Regions from separate parts of the Alteromonas sp. CH_MED4-4 genome, predicted to be linked through region 1. Evidence: predicted binding sites of a transcription regulator. Region 1 holds the regulator's gene; the other holds the start of a gene.
The links. Region 1 encodes FliA, which starts transcription of late flagellar genes. Its sites were predicted from a motif close to CTAAAGNTNNNNNNNNNNNNGCCGATA; they were not measured.
Positions count from the first base shown of each region.

Region 1 (4,370 bases):
TATCTCTCCAGCCTCAACTAGAAAGTCCTGTAATATATCCTCGTCAACATCAAACGACATGCGCCCGCTCCCCTAAAAACCTAAGCTAGACAGAAGATCATCTACATCATCTTGGCCTGACACGACGTCGTCGCGCTTATCGGCATCAATGATAGGGCCTTCTGCCTCTACACCATCAACCTTATCGGCCTTAACGCTAGATGGTTTAGTTTGTTCTGCACCGTCGCGTTCACCAAACATGGTAAGCATGTTAACTAAGCTGTCTTCCACTTCTTTAACCAAGTCGATAACGCGGCGAATAACCTGACCAGTTAAGTCTTGATAACCTTGAGCCATCAATACTTCTGTAAGTAACTGTGTAAGTTTAGCTGACTGTGCCGAACCTTCTTCCAACAATTCGTCTAAGTCTGCGCATAAAGCCTTGAATTCACCCAACTCTATTTGGCGATTCATCAGCTTCTTCCACTCAGGCATAACCTTTTCGATGCGCGCCGACAGCATTTCAGCTATAGGCATGCTCGCTTCAACGGCATCCATTGTAGTATTAGCAGCTTTTTCAGTTTCTTCAATTACGTAGGTTAGGCGGGATTGTGCATCGGGAATATCATCGGTCGCGAGATTTTTAATGCGGTCGTCTATTTGGAAATTATTCAGCGCGTCATGGAGCTGACGCGTCAGTTTCCCTACTTCGGCAAATAACTCAACGTTTTCTTTCATTGAGGCCGCTTCTAATAGGGCATTGGCTGAAGCGTTGTCACCCTCTTCAAGGTAGGTGACAAGCTGTTTTGCTTCTTCCAACGAAATTGGAACGTTTACATTCGTTGACATCCAGTAAACCTCATTTCTCTGGTGAGCGTCTGGATCAACCTAAACGTTCGAATATTTTATCTAATTTTTCTTTAAGTGTTGCTGCAGTGAACGGCTTAACAACGTAGCCATTAACACCTGCTTGCGCGGCGGCAACAATTTGCTCTTTCTTCGCTTCAGCAGTAACCATAAGTACTGGTAGGTGCTTGAGCTTGTCATCGGCTCTAATCGCGCGAAGCAAGTCAATACCCTGCATTCCAGGCATGTTCCAATCGGTAACTACGAAATCGAAATCACCTTGCTGCAACATAGGCAATGCAGTACTTCCGTCATCCGCTTCCTGGATGTTGGAAAAACCCAAATCTTTAAGTAGGTTTTTGATGATACGTCTCATGGTAGAAAAATCATCGACCACGAGAATTTTCATGCTTTTGTCCAAAATAGCCTCCAGTGAGGGGTTAATTGTTATTAATTTCTATTCTTCGTCAGCTTGCCACGACTTCATTCGTGATTTGAGTTTTAACATGGCCTGACTGTGAATTTGACTGACTCTCGATTCACTTACATCAAGAACCTCACCAATTTCTCTTAGGTTCAGCTCTTCATCATAATACAGCGAAAGTACAATCGCTTCTCTTTCAGGTAATGTCGTAATTGCATGGGCAAGCGCTTTTTGGAAAGCGCCTTGCATCAAATCTTCCAGTGGTGCGTCGCTACCTCGATTTTGCTCTGTCGAAATAACATCTTCTGACACACCTAAATCTTCAATACCTACCAGCTTTCCGGCATTTACTTCATTAAGCATTTGGTGATAGTCCTGCAAGCTTACATTAAGCTTATCAGCAATATCAGAATCTCTAGCATCGCGGCCTGTTTCGCTTTCTACTTGCGAAATTGCTTCAGTGATCGCTCGGCCATTTCGGTGGACTGAACGCGGTGTCCAATCCCCTTTGCGAATTTCATCTAGCATAGCACCGCGAATGCGAATACCGGCAAACGTTTCAAAGCTGGCTCCTTTTGAACCATCAAAGTTTCGTGCGGCTTCTAATAATCCAATCATGCCTGATTGAATTAAATCGTCTACGAGAACACTAGCCGGCAATCGCGCTATCAAGTGATGCGCTATACGCTTAACCAATGGCGCATGTCTTTCGACTAACTGCGCTTTATCGGTTTGTTGTTGATAAGCGGCTGCCTTGCTGTTCAACGCTGACTTCCTACGGCTTTTTCTGCAACTAACTGTTCAATAAAGAACTCTAAATGGCCACCTGGCTGCGCTGGAATAGGCCATGTTAAGGCTTTACTCGCCAACTGTGTTATTGCAACGGCTGCCGGTGAACCTGGGTAAGCATCGACAATGGCTGTTTGTTTACGCACTGCTTTACGAATGTTCTCGTCAAACGGTACTGTCGCCACTAATTCTAGTGCAACATCTAAAAAACGCCCTGTCACTTTGCTTAATTTACTAAATAGCTCTTGGCCTTCTCGCACGTCGCGCACCATATTAGCCACAACTTTGAAGCGGAAAACACCGTGCTCTCTATTCAGAATTTTTATCAATGCATACGCATCTGTCAATGAAGTAGGCTCGTCACACACAACGACCATGATGTCTTGTGAGGCTTTTGAAAAGCTCAACACCATGTCTGAAATACCTGCCGCTGTATCAACGATTAGCACGTCAATTTGCGAGCGAAGCTCACTAAAGGCACGAATTAGGCCAGCGTGTTGCGTTGGCGACAATTCTGCCATCGACTGCGTGCCTGATGTGGCAGGGGCAATCTTTATTCCGTGCGGACCGGTCACTAATACTTCATCAAGTGTACATTCGCCGGAAAGCACGTGGGATAAGTTTTTCTCAACACGCAAACCTAACATAACGTCTACGTTAGCAAGACCGAGGTCCGCATCGAGAACCATTACACGTTTACCTTGCTTCGCCATGGCGATAGCGGTGTTCAATGTAATGTTTGTTTTACCTACGCCACCTTTGCCACCGGTGACGGCGATTACTTTGATTAACCGTGATTGCTTCATTTTTCTTAAGCTACTCGCTTGGTCGTCAATCATACTGCTTATGCTGTTTTAATTGCGTTGTTACCACTAGTATGATTCAAACCGTACTTTTTATAAAGCTTTGCAGCAGCGGAAACCAAAGATTTCGCTTCTGCAATCTTAATGTCTTCAGGTACTTTTTGACCATCGGTGACATAACTAACCGGTAATTGGAATTCAACCGCTGCACTAAGCACCTCTCCTAAAGAGTAGCACTCATCTAACTTTGTGAAAATACAGCCACTTAGTTCAATATCATCATACGCTTGAATGATTCTCTGCAAAGCAGGATATTGCGTATTTGCTTGCGCTACCAAATATTTTTTAACATTTGGCATTTGTCCGTTATCAAACTGCTTAATTTGTTTAATTAATCGACTGTCTCTTTGACTAAATCCAGCCGTATCAATCAATACTAGTCGCTTATGACGAAGTTGGAATAATAAATCCGCAAGTTCTTCACTAGTCTGCGCTTTTCTCACCGTGCAGCCAATAATCTTTCCGTATGTCGCTAGCTGCTCATAGGCGGCAATTCTATACGTATCGATGGTAATCATCGCAACCGACTCTGAACCGTATTTCTGCGCATAGCGGGCAGCAAGTTTCGCAACGGTAGTTGTTTTACCAGTACCTGTTGGTCCTACTAATGCAACAGCACCTTGTGCGCTAAGTATATCGTTTCCTGTCACATTTATGCGATTAGCCAATAGGTTAAGAAGATATACCCATGCATCTCGTTCGTTGTAATGTGACGGCGTATAGCTAATAAGCTGTTTCGCTAACGCGTTGCTTAACCCCATATCGGTTAAACGGGTGATTAGATATTGATGAACAGGTTTTTGACGTTTGTTCTTAGCTTCCATCAAGTCGGCCACTTGATATTGCAATACATCGCGAAGAGACGCTAGCTCTTCCTTGATTTGCGCAAGCTCCGCTGACTGCGTCACAGCGGTATCATCCATACTCGACGCTTGATGCTCTGGGAAAGCGTTCTGACGAACTGGTTCATGAGAAGACTGCTGGGCTTCTACGTCGTCAATAAAGGCTTCTGAGAAGTCTAAGTGCGAAGCAATTTCATTGGCGTGCTTAGCATTTGCTGTCATTGGTTGGTTAGGTTGCGCGGGACTCGCTACGCCATTATTTCCACCGTGCTGCTTTTCTAGCAGTGCTTTAAGGCTATCAGGACCGTCGTCACCAATGATTTCGCTCAAGCTAGGCACTGCCTTTTGGCCAGGTGTTTTTGCAGCGGCTTGTGGAGACGCTTTCGGCGTAAACAACTTCGCTTCAGGTTCTTTGTCGTAGGCTGCGACAAGCTCAATACCGTCAGCGACTTTGCGATTTGACATGATCACAGCGTCACTGCCCAATTCAGCTTTAACTTGGCTTAACGCCTCACGCATATCTTTGCCGAAGAAACGTCTAATTTTCATTGCAACCTCTCCAATCACCCAGTGTCAGATTATTGACCGACCGAACTGACTATTTTTATTTGTTTGTCGTCAGGCACT
Region 1 is NZ_JAYMEU010000002.1:205,538-209,907, reverse strand. Features, by position in the region: gene WA381_RS02455 (chemotaxis protein CheA) at 1-60, opposite strand, end outside; gene WA381_RS02450 (protein phosphatase CheZ) at 73-828, opposite strand; gene cheY (chemotaxis response regulator CheY) at 863-1,246, opposite strand; gene WA381_RS02440 (RNA polymerase sigma factor FliA) at 1,283-2,014, opposite strand; gene WA381_RS02435 (MinD/ParA family protein) at 2,011-2,877, opposite strand; gene flhF (flagellar biosynthesis protein FlhF) at 2,883-4,292, opposite strand; gene flhA (flagellar biosynthesis protein FlhA) at 4,322-4,370, opposite strand, start outside.

Region 2 (4,370 bases), on a different contig from region 1:
CCCTCGTTTCCACGCTTAGCCTAGCGTGTCGAAAAGCCTCAGTCGACGATAAGTGTTACTAAGTTTAAACTTAGTATTCCCACCATCCTTCTTGCCACCACTCCAAAAACTCTTCAAAGTCGATGTAACCGTCATCGTTACTATCGATAAGCTTAAAGCCTTCTTGTACGTGGCTAGCTTTCGTTTTTGGTGAAATAACGGTTAGAAGCTCGATGAACTCCGGCAAATCGATTTGGCCGTTGCCATCACGATCGAAAAAGCTGAAGTCCTTTCTAATTTCTTCAATTTTAGATTCTGAAAGTTGAGTGCTCACTCGCATTCCTTATTTCAACTGCAATAAGCACGAGTGTAACGCCCTTCTTTCTAGCTGTCTACGCCTGATTTTCTTTTGCTTTAAGTGCGCGTAAACGTTGAGCTTCTGCTTTTTCCTGACGCTTTTGTTCCATGGTCAAACGCGCTTCCGTTCCTACATGCTCTTGTTGACGCTCTTTTGCCAGCTGAACCTGTTTTTCACGTTCTCTAAAGCGAGCAATTTGATCGTCGGTATGGGTACCAAAGCAGTGTGGGCAGCTTACACCCGGCTCATACTTATCACTCTGCTTGTCTTCTTCAGTAATTGGAAGTCTGCACGCGTAGCACTGCTCATAATGGCTTTTCTCTAAGTCATGGTTAACTGCAACGCGATTATCAAATACAAAGCAATCGCCTTCCCACAATGACTCTTCTTTCGGTACATCTTCAAGGTACTGTAGAATACCGCCTTCTAAGTGATAAACCTCGTCAAACCCCTGCTCTTTCAAGTAAGCCGTCGATTTTTCACAGCGAATACCACCGGTGCAGAACATAGCCACTTTTTTATTTTTTGACGGGTCGAGCTCTTTCGCTACGTATTCAGGAAACTCACGAAACGTTTCGGTTTTAGGGTCGATAGCGTGTTTGAACGTACCAATTTCAATTTCATAACCGTTTCGCGTGTCAATAACCGTAACATCTGGGTCGCTAATAAGTGCGTTCCAGTCTTTAGGTTTTACGTAAGTACCAACGGTTTTGCGAGGGTCAATACCCTCAACGCCCATGGTCACAATTTCTTTTTTCAGTTTTACCTTGGTGCGATAGAACGGCTGTTCATCGTGAAGAGATTCTTTGCAAGAAATAGGGTTAATACGCTCGTCGCTGTTTAAATAAGCAAGTAATGCGTCGATACCTTCGCGGGTACCAGAAACCGTACCGTTTATCCCTTCGTGGGCAAGAAGAAGTGTACCTTTAATGCCATTAGCTTCCATTGTTTCGAGAAGCGGTTGGCGGATTTCTTTGAAGTTTTCAAGCGCAACAAATTTATACATTGCGCATACAATATATTTAGACATATTTTAACCTTTGCTGATTGGAGCGTAAGACCAGTGCAAAAATGCGGCGCGCAATATAACAAAAAGGAATGATAAAAACTAGGGCGGATACGAATTAGCGCTCCTACGTCAACCCAAACTTAGCACGCAACAACGAATTGAAATGACTGCTATGCAATATTCTCAAAAGATGTGAGGTGTGACGAATTTTCTTGTTGTGAATGGTATTCTTTATCTTGTGATGAAAGGATATCGTATAGCAGCGTATTATCTTCCTTCACGGTGTTAGCGTATTCCTTTTTCAACCGCTTTTGTGTTGCCAAACTACAATTATCTACTACATCGTCGGGTAGACGTTTAGCATCATCAGTTTGTGATAGTGGAGAGGGATTCATACTTAAATATAATCTTGCTGCTGCATAGTCTTGAGATACTAACTCAGACAAAACGCGCATTCTGCCCCATTCGCTTTCATTAGCAGCTAGCGATGGCCTTCTATAATAATTTAACGATGCAAGCTTGGATTCGATGCTGCTTTTATCATCAGATTCTGACGCTACCGCTTCAATTTCAAATGGCTCGGCAACACTATGTTGCTGCATAGCAAGATATAAAGAGAACAACGCTCCCTGCGCAGATGCTTTAGCAAGCACACCACTGCGCTCCCAGTATATACTGGGGTCAATAGGTATTTGCTCACGAGCTTCGACAGTTTCTAGCGACATTCTTATTTACAACTTCATATGTATACTTATGTTTTCGGCAAGATAATGTTTTTCTTAAGCTTATTATCTAAAATTAGATATACTCCTATAAAGTAATCGCGCGCTCATTCATGGATTTGAAATGCAATTTAGCAACAAACAAGTACTGATTGTTGAAGACCAACGCCCTTTCCTTCTTTTATTAAAGGGGCTGATGCATTCGATGGGCGCATCTGATGTAGTTACGAAGTCATCTGCTGAACAAGCGGTATCACTATGTAAAAAGCATAAGTTTGATATTGTCATTTGTGATCTACACCTGGGAGCTGACAACAAAAATGGCTATGAGCTCATTGAAGAGTTGCGCACTCGAAGGCTTATCAGTCCCACATCGGTGTTCATTCTGATAAGCGCAGATAGCGCTCGACCGATAGTGTTGGGTAGTATTGAACGTAGACCCGATGATTTTTTAATTAAGCCCTTTTCTCAAGTTCAGCTGAAGTCTCGTATTGTTCGTGCGTGGCAAAAAAGACAGTTTCTCCAGCAAGCGTTTAGTCTCGTTGAACAGGGTGAAATAAACAGTGCGATCGACCATATCGAAGCGTTACTTGACGCCCCTTCCCACTATAAAGGTCACTGTGAACAGCTATTAGTCGAGCTATACTGGCGTATAAAGCAACCCGATAAAGCGCTAGATGTGTTACGTGACTACATTGACGGAAAACCCGTGCTGTGGGCACAAATAGCTATTGGAAAAACTTACTTGCTTTTAAAGGAATATGAGAAAGCGATTTCAATTGCCAAGAGAACGCTAAAGCGTAACCGGTTCAATGCAGACGCCCACGATATTCTTGCGCAAGCACACCAAGCCACCACAGCTGGCGACAAAGCACTTGATGCAATAAAAGAAGCAATAAAACTGTCACCCTACTCCTTACCCAGGCATTTCAAAGCCTGTGAAATAGGTCGGCAAAATGACGATTTAGTGCTGGCAGCGAGTTCAAGCCAAGCGATCTGGGATTTATCGAAACGAACCGTTCACAAAACAAGTTTACACTGGTGCGGTATTATCCGAAGCCTTTTAGATGTCGCAGAGTTTGCAGACGACAAGCGCCAGCGCAATAAGTATCAGCAAGAAGCATTACTAACTCTGCAAAGAGGAAAGTTTGATGAACATCTTCAAAAAATGGACAGAGATTTTGACGTAGATATATTTGGTACAATCGTCAACGCTAGAATTAGCGCTATAGACGGCAAACTGATTGATGCCAAACGCCACTTAACAACGTCACAAACACTGCTTGACGATAAGTACACGGAAGTTCCTACCGCGTTTATTCCTGACAGTATTAACGTTATGTATAAACTGGGTGAGTTTGATGATGCGCTACAGTTGAATGCACTTTTAACTTCAAGACAGGATGAGCTCGACCAAAACAGTCTAAACATGCTGGATGCGCAAGCCCTCAATGCTCAGAAAAACTTAGCCAGTTATCAACAGTTCAACCGCGAAGGCATTCAACACTATCAGCAGCAAGATTACGAACGTGCTAAAGCTTCATTTGCCCTTGCTCAAGGCTTTGCTCCTGTAAATACAGGGGTTGCGCTTAATCTATTACAATGTCTTCTACAAATTGCAATCAAAGAAGATAAAGCCGAAATGAAACTCATTAATGAGTGTAAGCGGTTGTTTAAATTGATTGACGATATGTCACTTAAGGCGCCGTACAAAGAAAAATACACCAACCTTAGAGATGAACTCTCTAAATATATTGGCTTTTGAATTAGAAAACTGGTGAGCTATGAGATTGTTAGTTTTTTTACTGATGGCAATTTTAATCAACGAGGTTAGCGCCGATGAACAGGCGCTAAGTCAGAACGAGTCTTTTATACTAGCCGATGCTGGTATTCACAGAATGACATTTGAAGAGCTAAACAGTGGTGAAATATTTGTTATTCGCGGATTAAAAGTACCTAGCACACAGCAATTCGAGGGTAGTCAAGCTAACGAGAAACACCTCCCAAAACTCGTCAAAGTTAAAACTGGCAAATACTATCTAAAATCGATAACTCCAGCTTTTTCGAACATTGGGGTAAGACGTTTTAAAAAACCTGAATGCGATGGCTGCTTTTTCTCGCTTCAACCAAGCGCGGTTTCTTATCTGGGTAGGTGGAATATTGATTTAGAATACAAATCAAGGAATAAGGTAGAGTGGCATATACAGAGGCAGTATTCCTACGAGAACCTTAAAACATTAAAACAAAAAGAGACTGTAACTAATTTTGTGTAACTGCCTATCTCAATTTACTCTATAGAGAG
Region 2 is NZ_JAYMEU010000024.1:75,518-79,887, forward strand. Features, by position in the region: gene WA381_RS15605 (EF-hand domain-containing protein) at 71-313, opposite strand; gene trhO (oxygen-dependent tRNA uridine(34) hydroxylase TrhO) at 372-1,367, opposite strand; gene WA381_RS15615 (VC2046/SO_2500 family protein) at 1,517-2,071, opposite strand; gene WA381_RS15620 (response regulator) at 2,193-3,833, shown strand; gene WA381_RS15625 (hypothetical protein) at 3,853-4,341, shown strand.
Region 2: WA381_RS15615 (VC2046/SO_2500 family protein) is a predicted target of FliA. The motif match lies at 2,104-2,130, and genes of this name have one in related genera.